4 regions of the Streptomyces sp. FIT100 genome follow, and region 1 is predicted to be linked to each of the others. Evidence: riboswitches for the same ligand, from Rfam matches in the RefSeq annotation. Region 1 holds a riboswitch; each other region holds the start of a gene.

Region 1 (3,404 bases):
TTCACCTCGTCGCGCAGCGCCAGGGCGACCTGGCGGGCGGTCTCGCCGAGCGGTTGGTCGTCGCGGACGAAGGACCAGGCGAGCATGGTGACGGGGCCGGTGAGCATGGCCTTGACCGGCCGGTCGGTGAGCGACTGGGCGTACGCCGTCCAGCGCACGGTCATCGGTTCGGGGCGTGAGATGTCACCGGCGAGGACCGGCGGGCGGACATAGCGGGTGCCGTAGGACTGGACCCAGCCGTGCTGTGTCGCCAGGTAGCCGGTGAGCTGTTCGGCGAAGTACTGCACCATGTCGTTGCGTTCGGGCTCGCCGTGCACGAGCACGTCGAGACCGGCCTTCTCCTGGAAGGCGACGACCTCGCGGATCTCTGCCTCGATGCGCCGCTCGTACGCGTCGGCGCCGACCGTTCCGGCGCGCAGACCGGCGCGGGCCGCGCGCAGCTCCGGGGTCTGGGGGAAGGAGCCGATCGTGGTCGTCGGCAGCAACGGCAGCCGCAGGTGCGCGCGCTGGGCGGCGGCCCGCTCCCGATACGGCTGCGAGCGGCGGGCGTCGGCCTCGGTGACCGCGGCCGCCCGGGCCCGTACCGACGGGTCGTGGGTGAGCGCGGATCCGGCCCGGGAGGCGAGACCGGCGCGGTTGGCGGCGAGTTCCGCCGCGATGGTGTCGGTGCCCTGCGCCAGTGCGCGGGCCAGGGTGACGACCTCGGCGGTCTTCTGGCGGGCGAAGGTGAGCCAGCGGGCGACCTGCGGGTCGATGTCCCGTTCGGCGGCGGCGTCCAGCGGGACGTGGAGCAGCGAGCAGGACGAGGACACATCGACACGGTCGGCGAGTCCGAGCAGGGTGCCCAGTGTGGACAGGGACTTCTCGTAGTCGTTGAGCCACACGTTGCGCCCGCTGACGACGCCGGCGACCAGCCGCTTGCCGGGCAGTCCGCCGACGGCGGCGAGGTCGTCGAGGTTGGCCGCGGCGGGCCCGGTGAAGTCGAGGGCGAGACCGTCGACCGGTGCCTTCGCGAGCACGGGAAGGGCCTCTCCCAGCCGGTCGAAGTAGGAGGCGACGAGCAGCCTGGGCCGGTCGCCCGTGCCGCCCAGCTCGCGGTAGGCGCGGGCCGCGGCGTTCAGTTCGGCCGGTGTGCGGTCCTGCACCAGGGCGGGCTCGTCGAGCTGCACCCACTCGGCGCCGGCGGCCCGTAGATCGGCGAGGACCGAGGCGTACACCGGCAGGAGCCGGTCGAGGAGGGTGAGCGGGTCGAAGCCCGGGTCGGCCGCGGGGGCGGGCTTGGCGAGCAGGAGGTAGGTGACGGGTCCGACGAGCACCGGGCGGGGGGCGAGGCCGAGCGCGAGGGCCTCCCGCACCTCGTCGAGCTGCTTGCCCGGGTCGGCGGTGAAGACGGTGTCGGGGCCGACTTCGGGGACCAGGTAGTGGTAGTTGGTGTCGAACCACTTGGTCATCTCCAGCGGCGCCGCGTCCTGGGTGCCGCGGGCCATCGCGAAGTAGCCGTCGAGCGCGTCCGCTTCGACGGCGGCCCGGTGCCGGGCCGGGATCGCGCCGACCATCACGCTGGTGTCGAGGACGTGGTCGTAGTACGAGAAGTCGCCGGTCGGCACCTCGTGGATGCCGGCGTCGGCCAACTGCCGCCAGGTGGACCGGCGGAGCTCCGCTGCGGTCTCCCGGAGGGCACCGGCCGTGACGCGGCCCTTCCAGTAGCCCTCGACGGCCTTCTTCAGTTCCCGGTTCGGGCCCTGGCGGGGGTAGCCGTGCACGGTGGCCCGTGCCGCGGCGGCGGCGGACTCGGTGGTCACGCCGGACGTGGTGGTCACAAGACTCTCCTTCGCGAGCATGTCTCCTGCGACCCCGGGACGGGTCGGGACGCGAAGGCGCGGCCGGGGCGGGGCATGCGCAGTCCTTGCGCGCAGCCCGCCCGCCGTGGTCGCCGACCCGCCCTCGAGGTCACCGGGATCTCCGCACACGATCGGCCGTGCGCGGGCAGTGGCAGGTCTTCGGACTCGCGGGCTCGTCCACCAGGGGCAGACACCTACTGGCCGTCGCTTCCCGGACCCTTCGGTCCAGTGCGTATGACGGCGGTCGTTCCCGCTCACCGCTGCGGGGCAGTCCCGGATTCCCACCGGGTTCCCTCTTGCGACGCGCCTGCCTGGCGGACAGGGCGAACCAGCTGCAACGGCCAGCTTAGAGGGCGGCGCGGACACAAGGACACACCCGGCGGACACAAGGACACACCTGTGCGCACGCACGGACGCACCTGGCGTACGCACCCTGCGCACGCACGGACGACACACCCGCCACCTGCCGGACGCTGCCGGCGGTGCGTCGGCCTGGCTCTTCGCCGGGGCCCACACGGTCGAGCCCGGTGTCCACTCGGGTGACGGGGGGACAGAGCCCTACGCCGGTGCGGCCAGCCGGTCGAGGCGGTCGCGGTGGGCCGGCCCCAGGGCGAGACCCTCCGCGGCGAGGTTCTCCTCCAGATGGTCCGTTCGGGCCGTGCCCGGGATCGGGAGGATGACCGGCGAGCGGCCGAGGAGCCAGGCGAGCGCGACCTGCGTGGGAGTGGCGCCGAGTTCGGCCGCCACGGCGGCGATCTCGGCCTGCGCCCCCGACTCTCCCCAGGTGACGGGGCGCCAGGGCAGGAACGCGATTCCCGCCGCCTCACAGGCCGCGAGCACGGGCTCGTGCTCGCGGTCGAGGAGGTTGTAGCGGTTCTGCACGCTCGCGACGTCGACGAACCCCCGTGCCTGGTCGAGTTCGGCCACGGTGACCTCGGAGAGTCCGATGCGGCCGATCTTGCCCTCGGCCCGGAGCTCCCCCAGCGTGCCGAGCTGATCGGCGAGCGGTGTCTCCGGATCGACACGGTGCAACTGGAGCAGCTCGATCCGCTGGACGCGCAGTCGGCGCAGCGCCTGATCGACCTGGTCGCGCAGGACTGCCGGCCGGCCGTCGACCTTCCACTCGCCCGCGGGCCCCGATCGCGCGACGCCGACCTTGGTGGTGATGAGCAGCCCCTCCGGGTAGGGATGCAGGGCCTCGGCAAGGAGTTCCTCGTTGGCGCCCGCGCCGTACAGGTGCGCGGTGTCGATCAGTGTGACGCCCAGTTCGACGGCTCGCCGGGCGACGCCGAGGGCCGCCTCGCGTGCGGGGCCGGGCTCGGTCGGCAGGCGCATCGCCCCGAACCCGAGCCTACGTACGCGCAGGTCCTTCCCGATGTGGAACGTGGTCGACGTCATGCGCTGTGTTCGCCCCCCTCGGTCAACAGGTCACGCTAACAGCACACTTGACGACGTCGGCCATATCTGCCGCCTCGTAGGCGCGCTAACGGCTGCCGTACGGCAGCAGGGCCATCTCCCGGGCGTTCTTGATCGCCGCGGCGAGCTGCCGCTGCTGCCGGGCCG
Region 2 (3,404 bases), 5.8 Mb from region 1:
CTGCTGATCGTCCTCACGGACCCGTTCAACGCGACGAAAGCCCTCACCTGGCTGTCGGGCTCCACCTACGGGCGGACCCTGCCCGACGTGGCACCCCTCGCGGCCGTGCTCGCCCTGGGCCTGCTCATCGCGGCCGCGCGGCACACCGAACTCGACCTCGTGTCGCTGGACGAGGACACCCCGAGGCTCCTGGGCCTCGATCTGGCACGGGGGCGCCTCGGCTTCCTCGTACTGAGCGTCCTGCTCAGCGCCACCGCCGTGGCCGCCGCGGGCACCATCGGCTTCGTGGGGCTTGTGGCACCGCACGCGGCCAGGGCCCTCGTGGGCCGGCAGCACGCCCGGGTGGTTCCGGTCTCGGTCCTCCTCGGTGCCGTGCTCGTCTGTGTCGCGGACCTGCTGGGCCGGATCGTGATCGCGCCCGCCCAGCTCGGCGCCGGCCTGATGACCGCCGTGATCGGCACGCCGTACTTCCTGCATCTGCTCGTACGCAGCCGTCGCTAGGACGCGTGCGGCCAGCGCGGGTCCGTGGGTCCGTGGGTCCGTGGACCCGAGGACCCGCGACCGGGGGCCCGGGACCCGTCCCGGGGTCGTGCCGGCTCCTCAGCCGCGGTCGTACGTGGGGAAGCCCCGGCCGCACTTGCGGCCGAGCAGCCCCTGCCTCCACCATCCGCTGGAGCAGCGGCGGCGGTGCGTACAGGTTCCTTGAACTCGTCGTACAGGGACTCGGCCATCGAGGCCACAGTGTCCGGACCGATCAGGTCCGCGAGCTTCAGCGGACCCATGGGGCGGGCGCAGCCCAGCCCATGCCGCTGTCCACGTCGGCCGCGGAGGCGAATCCGGACTCCACGTCCAGGTCGCGGAAATGCCGTACGGGCAGTGCTACTTGTGGACCGCCCCTACGCTCACCCGGCACCGTGGCGGCTGGGGTGAACCCGGCAAGACCTTCGCCGTCGGCCTGGGATGCGAGCTCCGCCACGCCTCGCGCCTGGTCTGGTCCGACGGCCTCGACCTCGGCAACGCGTCCGCCGCCACCCCCATCGGCATGGAGTGCCGGGTCTGCGAGCGCCTCGACTGCCCGCAGTGGGGCGGCGCCGCCGCTCGGCCGCCCGGTGCGGATCGACGAGAACGGCAGCACGTTCGTCCCGTATCCGGTGGCGGACCGCTCGGCGTGACCCCCGTCCCCGACCTGTCCGCCGCCGCGAGGGTCCCCGCGGGGCGCGCGGGAGTGAGCGGCAGCGTGCGTCGCGCGCGCCCGCGGGGCGTGTGCGGCGGTTCTCCGCGGCCGGTTCAGGCCCCGGCGTATGACACGACGTGTCTTTCTGCGATGATGTTGCGCGAAAAGGCGACGGCGGAACGAGGAAGCCGGTGTGAATCCGGCGCGGTCCCGCCACTGTGATCGGCGAGCGGATCCCGAACAGACCACTGCCCGGATGCGGGTGGGAAGGCCGGGACGAGCACTGACCCGAGAGCCAGGAGACTCACGCGGTCGCCTCCTCGACGTGACTGGGGCGGATCTCCCCAGGGAGGAGGGCTTGTCGTGATGCCCGTGGGGCCATCGTCTGCCGGTTGGGTTCCGTGCAGGGTCGTGGTGTGCCGGGACTGCTGCTGCGGCAGCACCAAGGTGACCGGCGTCGACCACGCCGAGCAGACCGCGCGCCTCGCCGAGGCCGCCCCGGTCCGGATCAGCGACTGTCTCGACGTGTGCGACCAGGCGAACGTGGTCGTCGTCCAGCCGTCGTCAGAAGGACGCGCCGCCGGTGGCCGGCCGGCCTGGTTCGGCCTCGTCAACGACCCTGCCGCGACCGAGGACATCGTCACCTGGGTACGGGCGGGCGGCCCCGGCGTCGCCGCGCCGCCGGACATCCTCGACCTCTATGCCTTCACGCCGCCGCGGCGCGCCCGGTCCGGGCCGCTCCGTGACGTCGGCTGACCCGGCCCCGAACCCGACCTTCCTCGACCCGGCCCGCCGCGACAGGCCGCGGTCACCACGGGCCGGACTCCCGAAATCCGGCCGTCTCCGGCCCACTTCCCGGACCACCCTGCGGTGAGAGGACCCACCACATGATGGGCAAGCGCCCGATCTCCCTGCTGTCCGCCGCCATGGTCGCGGCGGCCCTGCTGCTGTCCGGCTGCGGCGGCACGGCAGCCCGCGACAACGCCGCGCCGGCGGCCCCCGCCCCCAAGGGGTTCCCGGTCACGGTGTCCAACTGCGGTGTGAAGACCACCTATCAGCGCCCTCCGCAGCGCGCGGTCTCGCTCAACCAGCACGCGACCGAGGTCATGCTGGCCCTCGGGCTGGAGAAGTCGATGGTCGGCACGGCCTACCTCGACGACAGGATCCTCCCGGAGTACCAGGACGCGTACGACGGGATCAAGGCTCTCGCCAAGGAGTACCCCTCCTTCGAGACCCTGCTGGCCGCCGAACCCGACTTCGCCTACGGCGGCTTCGCCAGCACCTTCGACGAGAAGGAAGGCCGCAGTCGCGACGCCCTCTCCCAGGCGGGCGTCCACTCCTATCTGAACATCGAGGAGTGCCCGTCCGGTCCCGTGACGATGGCCATGGTGGACCAGGAGATCCGGAACGTGGCCAAGATCTTCGGCGTACCGGACCGCGCCGAGCAGCAGGTGAAGAAGGTGCACGGCACGCTGGACGCCGTCAACGACAAGCTTGCCGGAGTCAGGCCGGTCAAGATCTTCGTGTACGACAGCGGCGACAAGACCGCCTTCACGGCCGGCGGGGCGGGCATCGGCAACGAGATGATCAAGCAGGCGGGCGGGGTGAACCTCTTCGCCGACCTGGACAAGGCGTTCGGCGACGTGTCGTTCGAGCAGGTGGCCGAGCGTGCGCCCGAGGTCGTCGTCATCTACGACTACGGCGATCAGCCGGTCGAGGACAAGAAGAAGTTCCTGCTGGCGAATCCGGCGCTGAAGGACGTACCCGCCATCAAGAACAAGCGGTTCGCGGTGCTGCCGCTGTCGTCCACCGTGCTGGGCGTCCGGGTGCCGTCCGGCGTGGAGTCCCTGGCCCGCCAGCTCCACCCGGACCGCTTCAAGTGAGCGGCGCGACCGACGCCGTGGGCGGGACCCGTGCGGTGGATACGGTGGATGCAGCGGACCTCGTGAATGCCGCGAATGCGACGGACGCGGCAGGTGCGGGAGGTGCGGGAGGTGCGGGAGGTGCGGCAGGCGCGGCCGGGGTGACGGGTCCGAGCGGAACAACGGAAGTGGCCGCCGCCCGGCGCCCCGGGATCCCCTACCCGCTCGTGCTCGTGCTGCTGGGCGCACTGCTCGCCGTCGCGGCGACCTTCGGGATCGCGGCCGGTTCCATCGCCGTCCCGGCCGACGAGGTCTGGGGCATCCTGCTGCACCGGGTGCATCCGGCGCTGGCCGATGCGACCTGGACC
Region 3 (3,404 bases), 4.6 Mb from region 1:
CGCCTTCCTCTCCATCGAAGTCGCCAAGACGATCTCCGGCGGCATCATCAACGAAGCGGGCATCCGCACAGAAGTGATCTTCGCGGCCCTCGTCGGCGCGATTCTGTGGAATCTGCTCACCTGGCTGCTGGGCCTGCCGTCCAGTTCCTCGCACGCGCTCTTCGGCGGCCTCATCGGCGCCGCCGTGATGTCCGCGGGCTTCTCCGCGGTCAACGGCGGCACCATCGTCACCAAGGTGCTGATCCCGGCCGTCGCCGCGCCGGTCGTCGCCGGCCTCGCCGCGTTCCTCGCGACCCGGCTGACCTACCGGATCGGCAGCAGGACCGACGACAAGGCCACGTCCAAGGGCTACCGGGCCGGCCAGATCGCCTCCGCCGGCCTCGTCTCCCTCGCGCACGGCACCAACGACGCGCAGAAGACGATGGGTGTCATCACCCTGGCCCTGGTCACCGGCGGGGTCCTCGCCCCGGGCTCGAACCCGCCGATGTGGGTCATCGTCTCCGCGGGTCTCGCGATCGCCCTCGGTACGTACCTGGGCGGCTGGCGCATCATCCGCACCATGGGCAAGGGCCTGACCGACCTCCAGCCGCAGCAGGGCTTCGCCGCCCAGACCAGCGCCGCGACCGTCATCCTGGCCTCCTCGCACCTGGGCTTCTCGCTCTCCACCACCCAGTCCTGCTCCGGCGCCGTGATGGGCGCGGGGCTCGGCCGCAAGGGCGGCGTCGTCCGCTGGTCCACCGCGACCCGGATGTTCGTCGCGTGGGGCCTGACCCTGCCGGCCGCCGCACTCGTCGGTGCCGCCGCCGAGTTCCTCACCGGCCAGGGCACCTGGGGCATCGCCGCCGTGGCGCTGCTGCTGCTCGCAGGCTCGGGCACGATCTGGTCGCTCTCGCGCCGCAAGCCGGTCGACCACACCAACGTCACGGACGACGAGGCCGCCGCGACCGGTGCCCGTGGCGGGTCCGGTGCCGGGTCCGAAACCGGGACCGGGACCGACGGGGCGACGGACGGCCTCAAGGTCACCATCCCCGCCCCGGCCGCGCCCGCGGCCACAGGTGAGCACGCACCCGCACCCGCCGCCACGGTGTAAGGAGAGAAGACCATGAAGATCGACTGGGCAGCTCTCGGCTCCGTCTTCGGCGTGAGCCTCGCCGTCACCGTCGCCCTGGTGGGCCTGTTCACCCTGGGCATCGTGGGCCTCTCCAAGCAGGAAGCCGCCTCCGCACAGGGGGGTTCGGGCGGTTCCGCCGTCCTCGCCCGCACGGGCGCGTACGCCTGCTTCGCGCTGTGCGCGGCGGCCGTGGCGTACGGGATCCATCTGATCGTCGCCTGACACCGGCGCGTCCCCGTCACGGGGGCCCAGGGGCCGGGCACACCTCCGGGTGTGTCCGGCCCCTGGCGCGTACGGCCGCGTGTGGGCCTCGGCACACTCTCCCGTCGCAGGTCAAGGGCGAGTTGACGGGTGTTCGCGGCCCGTGGTGGACTTCCGGAGCCATTTACGGCGGCAGAGAGGAAGCCGGTGCGAATCCGGCGCGGTCCCGCCACTGTCACAGGAGCGCTCCCCTTCGACGGAGCGCTCCCGGAGCCAGGAACTCTCTCCCGCCGGTCAGTCACGTCGAGCCGGGGCGCGGACCCTGAGTGAGGACGCACATGCGTGCCGAGCAGGTGTTTGCCTGCGGCGCCGCTGCCGGACTTGCCGGCGACCTGGTCTTCGGCGATCCGCGCCGCGGGCATCCGGTCGCCGCTTTCGGCCGGGCCGCCACTGTCGTCGAGCGGGCCCTTTGGCGCGACCACCGGGGGTGGGGCGCCCTGCACACCGTTGTATGCGCCGGGGGCGCATGGGCCGCGGGTGCGCTGGCCACCGCTTCCGTGCGCCGCTCCCGCGCCGCGTCCGTCGCCCTGACCGCGGCCGCCACCTGGGCCGTCGTGGGCGGTACGTCACTGGGCCGCGAGGCCCGCGCGATCGGCGGGGCGCTGGCGGCCGGGGACATCGACGCCGCCCGCGAGCGGCTGCCGCATCTGTGCGGGCGCGACCCGCAGTCCCTGGACGGCGCCGGCATCGCCCGCGCGGTCGTCGAGTCCGTCGCCGAGAACACCTCGGACGCGGTCGTCGGCGCGCTCGTCTGGGGCGCGGTCGGCGGGGTGCCGGGCCTCGTCGCCTTCCGTGCCGTCAACACCCTCGACGCGATGGTCGGCCACAAGTCGGCCCGCTACCGGCGGTTCGGCTGGGCCTCGGCGCGGCTCGACGATACGGCCGGCTGGCCGGGCGCCCGTCTGACGGCGGCACTGGCCGCGGTCGCCGGCGGCGATCCGCGCGGTGCGGTACGGGCCTGGCGCGCCGACGCCGCGAAGCACCCGAGCCCCAACGCGGGCCCGGTGGAGGCGTCGTTCGCGGGGGCGCTCGGCGTGCGGCTCGGCGGGACGCTCGCGTACGCGGGACGGGTCGAGCACCGGCCCGTGCTGAACGGGGACCACGGCCGTGACGTCGAGGTCGCCGACATCGAACGGGCGGTGCGGCTGTCGCGCCGCGTCACCGCCCTGACGCTGGCTGCCTGCGTGGGTGCGCGGCTGGTGGCCGGGCGGCTGGGGCGGGCCCTGGAGGGGAGGCGGACATGAGCGGCGGACTGCTGGTCGCCGGGACCACATCGGACGCGGGCAAGAGCGTCGTCACGGCCGGGATCTGCCGGTGGCTGGTGCGCCGGGGGGTGAAGGTCGCGCCGTTCAAGGGGCAGAACATGTCCCTCAATTCCTTTGTGACCCGCGACGGCGCGGAGATCGGCCGGGCGCAGGCCATGCAGGCGCAGGCGGCCCGCGTGGAGCCCTCGGCGCTCATGAACCCCGTGCTGCTCAAGCCCGGAAGCGACCGCTCCAGCCAGGTCGTGCTGATGGGGAAGCCGGTGGGCGAGCTGAGCGCGCGCGGGTACTTCGGGGGGCCTGGGGGGTCGTCCCCCGGGGAAATGCAGCACGGGGCGCGGCAGCAGATGCTGTTCGAACCGGTCGTCGCGTGCCTGGAAGAGCTGCGCGCCACGTACGACGTCGTCGTCTGCGAGGGCGCCGGCAGCCCGGCCGAGATCAATCTGCGCCGCACCGACATCGTCAACATGGGCATCGCGCGGGCGGCGCGCTTCCCGGTGCTTGTGGTCGGGGACATCGACAGGGGTGGGGTCTTCGCCCAGTTCTTCGGTACGACCGCACTGCTCGCCCCGGAGGACCAGGAGCTGGTCGCGGGCTACCTCGTGAACAAGTTCCGCGGCGATGTGACGCTGCTGGAGCCCGGGTTGGACATGCTGCGCGGGCTGACCGGGCGGCGGACCTACGGCGTCCTGCCGTTCGCGCACGGCCTCGGCATCGACGAGGAGGACGGGCTCCGGGTGTCCCTGCGGGGCGCGGTCAGGGAGTCCGTC
Region 4 (3,404 bases), 2.1 Mb from region 1:
GCGTACTCGTCGAGCAGTTGCTCCAGGCGCGCGATGTCGCCGTAGGAGTCGGCGCGGGCCATCGGCGGGACGAGGTGGTCGATGAGCGTGGCGTGCACCCGGCGCTTGGCCTGGGTGCCCTCGCCGGGGTCGTTGACCAGGAACGGGTAGACCAGCGGCAGATCACCGAGGGCGGCGTCGGGGGCGCAGGCGGCGGACAGGCCCGCGTTCTTGCCGGGCAGCCACTCCAGGTTGCCGTGCTTGCCGAGGTGGATCATCGCGTCGGCGCCGAAGCCCCCGTCGTCCTGCCGGGCCGCGATCCAGCGGTAGGCGGCCAGGTAGTGGTGCGAGGGCGGCAGGTCCGGGTCGTGGTAGATCGCGATCGGGTTCTCGCCGAAGCCGCGCGGCGGCTGGATCACGATCAGCAGGTTGCCGCGCCGCAGGGCCGCCAGGACGATGTCGCCGTCCGGGTCGCCTTCGGCGGTACGGGAGCGGTCCAGGAACATCTCGCCGGGCGCGGGGCCCCAGTGCTCCTCGACGTGCTCGCGCAACGCGGCGGGCAGGGTCGCGTACCAGCGCCTGTAGTCGGCGGCCGGGACCCGGACGGGGTTGCGGGCGAGCTGCTCCTCGGTGAGCCAGTCCTGGTCGTGGCCGCCGGCCTCGATGAGCGCGTGGATCAGCTCGTCGCCGTCGCCGGAGACCAGGCCGGGGACCTCCTCGGCACCGAAGTCGTAGCCCTCGGCGAGGAGTCGGCGCAGCAGCGCGACGGCGGACGCGGGGGTGTCGAGGCCGACCGCGTTGCCGATGCGGGAGTGCTTCGTCGGGTACGCGGACAGGACGAGCGCGATCCGCTTCTCCGCGTTCGGGATGTGCCGCAGCCGGGCGTGGCGTACGGCGATCCCGGCGACCCGGGCGGCGCGCTCGGGGTCGGCGACGTACGCCGGGAGGCCGTCCTCGTCGATCTCCTTGAAGGAGAACGGGACCGTGATCAGGCGCCCGTCGAACTCGGGTACGGCGACCTGGCTGGCGGCGTCCAGCGGGGACAGACCCTCGTCGCTCTCCTCCCAGGCGCTGCGCGACCCCGTCAGACACAGCGCCTGGAGCACGGGCACGTCGAGCCCGGCGAGCGCGCCCGCGTCCCAGGACTCGTCGTCGCCGCCGGCCTGCGCCTCGGCGGGCCTGGTGCCGCCCGCGGCGAGCACGGTGGTGACGACGGCGTCGGCGTCGCGGAGCCGGTCGAGGAGCTCGGGCTCGGGGGCGCGCAGGGACGCCACGTACAGCGGCCTGGCCCGGCCACCGGCCTCCTCGATGGCGTCGCACAGGGCGCCGACGAAGGCGGTGTTGCCGCTCATGTGGTGGGCGCGGTAGTAGAGCACGGCGATGACGGGGCCGGTGGTGGCCTCGGGGGTGCGCTCCAGCGGGCCCCAGGTGGGGGCAGGGGCCGGGGGCTCGAAGCCGTGGCCCGTCAGCAGGACCGTGTCCGAGAGGAACCGGGCGAGCTGCTCCAGATTGCCCGGGCCGCCGTGGGCGAGGTAGGCGTGTGCCTCGGCCGCGATGCCGATCGGGACGGTGGACGCCTCCATCAGCTGGGCGTCCGGGGCCTGTTCGCCGGTGAGCACGACGACGGGCCGCTCCTGGGCGAGCAGCGCGTCGATCCCCTCCTGCCAGGCGCGAATGCCGCCGAGGAGGCGGACGACGACGAGGTCGGTGCCGTCGAGCAGGCCCGGGAGCTCGTCGAGCGGGAGGCGGGAAGGGTTCGCGAAGCGGTACTGGACCGGCCCCCGCGCGGCACGGGCGCTGAGCAGGTCGGTGTCGGAGGTCGACAGCAGCAGGATCGTCGCGTGCGTCATCGCGTGCGCAGGCCTTCCTCGGGGTTTCCGCGCCCCGGGTGGTCGTGGTCGGCGGGAGTTCCTGACTCACCAGGCCGTTGAGGACCTGGCTCACAGTGGCGGGACCGCGCCGGAATCTCACCGGGCTTCCTCCCTAGGGTCCTGGGACCCTGTGCCGTCTGCATAGTAGAGGCTCACCTGGGCGGCAGTATGCTCGCCGCCATGCCGCCCATACCCTCAACCCCGGCGGACCCGGGCGAACCTCGCATACGGGACCGGGGCGACGCCTGCCCGGGCGCGCTGCGGCTGCACGCGGCGGACGACGGGCGACTGGCCCGACTCCGGCTGCCCGCAGGCTTGTTGACATCACGTCAGCTGATGACGCTGGCCGACGCGGCGGAGCGCCTGGGCGACGGTGCGGTGAGCATCACCTCCCGGGGCAACGTGGAACTGCGCGGCCTCGGCGACGACTGCGGGGCGGAGCTCGCGGAACTGCTGCGGGGAGCCGGACTGCTGCCCTCCGACACCCACGAGCGGGTGCGCAACATCGTGGCGTCCCCGCTCGCCGGACTGGACGGACTCGGTTGCGCCGACGTGCAGTTGTGGGCGCGCGAGCTGGACGCGCTGCTGTGCGCGACCACCCGGGCGGCGGACCTCTCGGGCCGCTTCCTGTTCGCGCTGGACGACGGGCGGGGCGATGTGGCGGGGCTCGGCGCGGATGTGACCTTGCTCGCAGAGCCGGGGGACACGGTGGTGGTGCGGGTGGGGGGCGCGGGGTTCCGCGTCCCCGCCGCGGCTGCGGCCCGGGCGGCCCTCGCCGCGGCAGAGGCGTTTCTGGCGGCGGCGGCCGGCACCGGTGCGTGGCGCGTCCGGGACCTGCCGGACGGGGGAGCGGGGTTGGCGGGCGCCTGCGGCGAGCTTTTCCCCACCCCGCCCCTTCCCGAACCGGGGGCTTCGCCCCCAGACCCCGACGGCGGGGGCTCCGCCCCCGCACCCCCGCGCCTCAAACTCCCCCTACGCCCTGCGGCGTGGGGGGACCCCCAGCGAGGCTGGAAACCGGGGCTGCGCCCCGCATTTCCAGCCCGTTGGGGGCACCTCCCAGGCGAAGCTCTGGGGGAGTTCGAGGACACGGCCGGAGGCCGTACGGAGGGCTGGGGGCTTGCCCCCCCAGTTGCGGGAAAGGGCCGGGTGGGGACAGAACCCACCGCAGGCCCGCCGCCCGGGATCGTCGAGGGGCCCGGCGCATGGGCCCCGGTCGCCGCCGCGCCCCTCGGGCGCCTCACCGCCGCGCAGCTCCGCGCCTTGCTCCCCGCGCCCGCGGGCGAAGTGCGGTTCACCCCGTGGCGCGGGGTCGTCGTGCCGGGCTTCGCCGAGCCCGAGGCTGCGGAGGAACGACTCCGCGCGCTGGACGCCGCCGGGTTCATCACCGGCCCCGCCGACCCCTGGTACGGCGCCACCGCCTGCACCGGCCGCCCCGGCTGCGGCAAGGCCCTCGCCGACGTACGGGCGGACGCGGCACCCGGCCGCGGCGGCCTCCCGGTCCACTTCTCCGGCTGCGAACGGCGCTGCGGGCACCCGCACGGCGACTGGACCGAC

The links. Region 1 has a riboswitch for cobalamin ahead of metE (5-methyltetrahydropteroyltriglutamate--homocysteine S-methyltransferase). Riboswitches for the same ligand answer to the same signal wherever they lie in the genome.
Region 2: it holds a riboswitch for cobalamin, as region 1 does, so the genes downstream of both, KK483_RS01450 ((2Fe-2S) ferredoxin domain-containing protein) here and metE (5-methyltetrahydropteroyltriglutamate--homocysteine S-methyltransferase) in region 1, are expected to answer to the same signal.
Region 3: it holds a riboswitch for cobalamin, as region 1 does, so the genes downstream of both, KK483_RS06895 (cobalamin biosynthesis protein) here and metE (5-methyltetrahydropteroyltriglutamate--homocysteine S-methyltransferase) in region 1, are expected to answer to the same signal.
Region 4: it holds a riboswitch for cobalamin, as region 1 does, so the genes downstream of both, cobN (cobaltochelatase subunit CobN) here and metE (5-methyltetrahydropteroyltriglutamate--homocysteine S-methyltransferase) in region 1, are expected to answer to the same signal.

Annotation. Positions count from the first base shown of each region.
Region 1 covers NZ_CP075715.1:6,217,570-6,220,973, forward strand. The annotation lists gene metE (5-methyltetrahydropteroyltriglutamate--homocysteine S-methyltransferase) at 1-1,802, opposite strand, end outside; cobalamin riboswitch at 1,991-2,172, opposite strand; gene KK483_RS28000 (aldo/keto reductase) at 2,400-3,239, opposite strand; gene rpsR (30S ribosomal protein S18) at 3,325-3,404, opposite strand, start outside.
Region 2 covers NZ_CP075715.1:372,505-375,908, reverse strand. The annotation lists gene KK483_RS01465 (iron ABC transporter permease) at 1-501, shown strand, start outside; partial or broken gene KK483_RS01460 (3-hydroxyacyl-CoA dehydrogenase family protein) at 601-844, opposite strand; partial or broken gene KK483_RS01455 (short-chain fatty acyl-CoA regulator family protein) at 842-1,172, shown strand; cobalamin riboswitch at 1,311-1,501, shown strand; gene KK483_RS01450 ((2Fe-2S) ferredoxin domain-containing protein) at 1,541-1,930, shown strand; gene KK483_RS01445 (ABC transporter substrate-binding protein) at 2,062-3,057, shown strand; gene KK483_RS01440 (iron ABC transporter permease) at 3,198-3,404, shown strand, end outside.
Region 3 covers NZ_CP075715.1:1,589,151-1,592,554, forward strand. The annotation lists gene KK483_RS06885 (inorganic phosphate transporter) at 1-1,090, shown strand, start outside; gene KK483_RS06890 (hypothetical protein) at 1,103-1,333, shown strand; cobalamin riboswitch at 1,463-1,616, shown strand; gene KK483_RS06895 (cobalamin biosynthesis protein) at 1,651-2,616, shown strand; gene KK483_RS06900 (cobyric acid synthase) at 2,613-3,404, shown strand, end outside.
Region 4 covers NZ_CP075715.1:4,120,284-4,123,687, reverse strand. The annotation lists gene cobN (cobaltochelatase subunit CobN) at 1-1,829, opposite strand, end outside; cobalamin riboswitch at 1,866-1,997, opposite strand; gene KK483_RS18505 (cobalamin biosynthesis protein CobG) at 2,031-3,404, shown strand, end outside.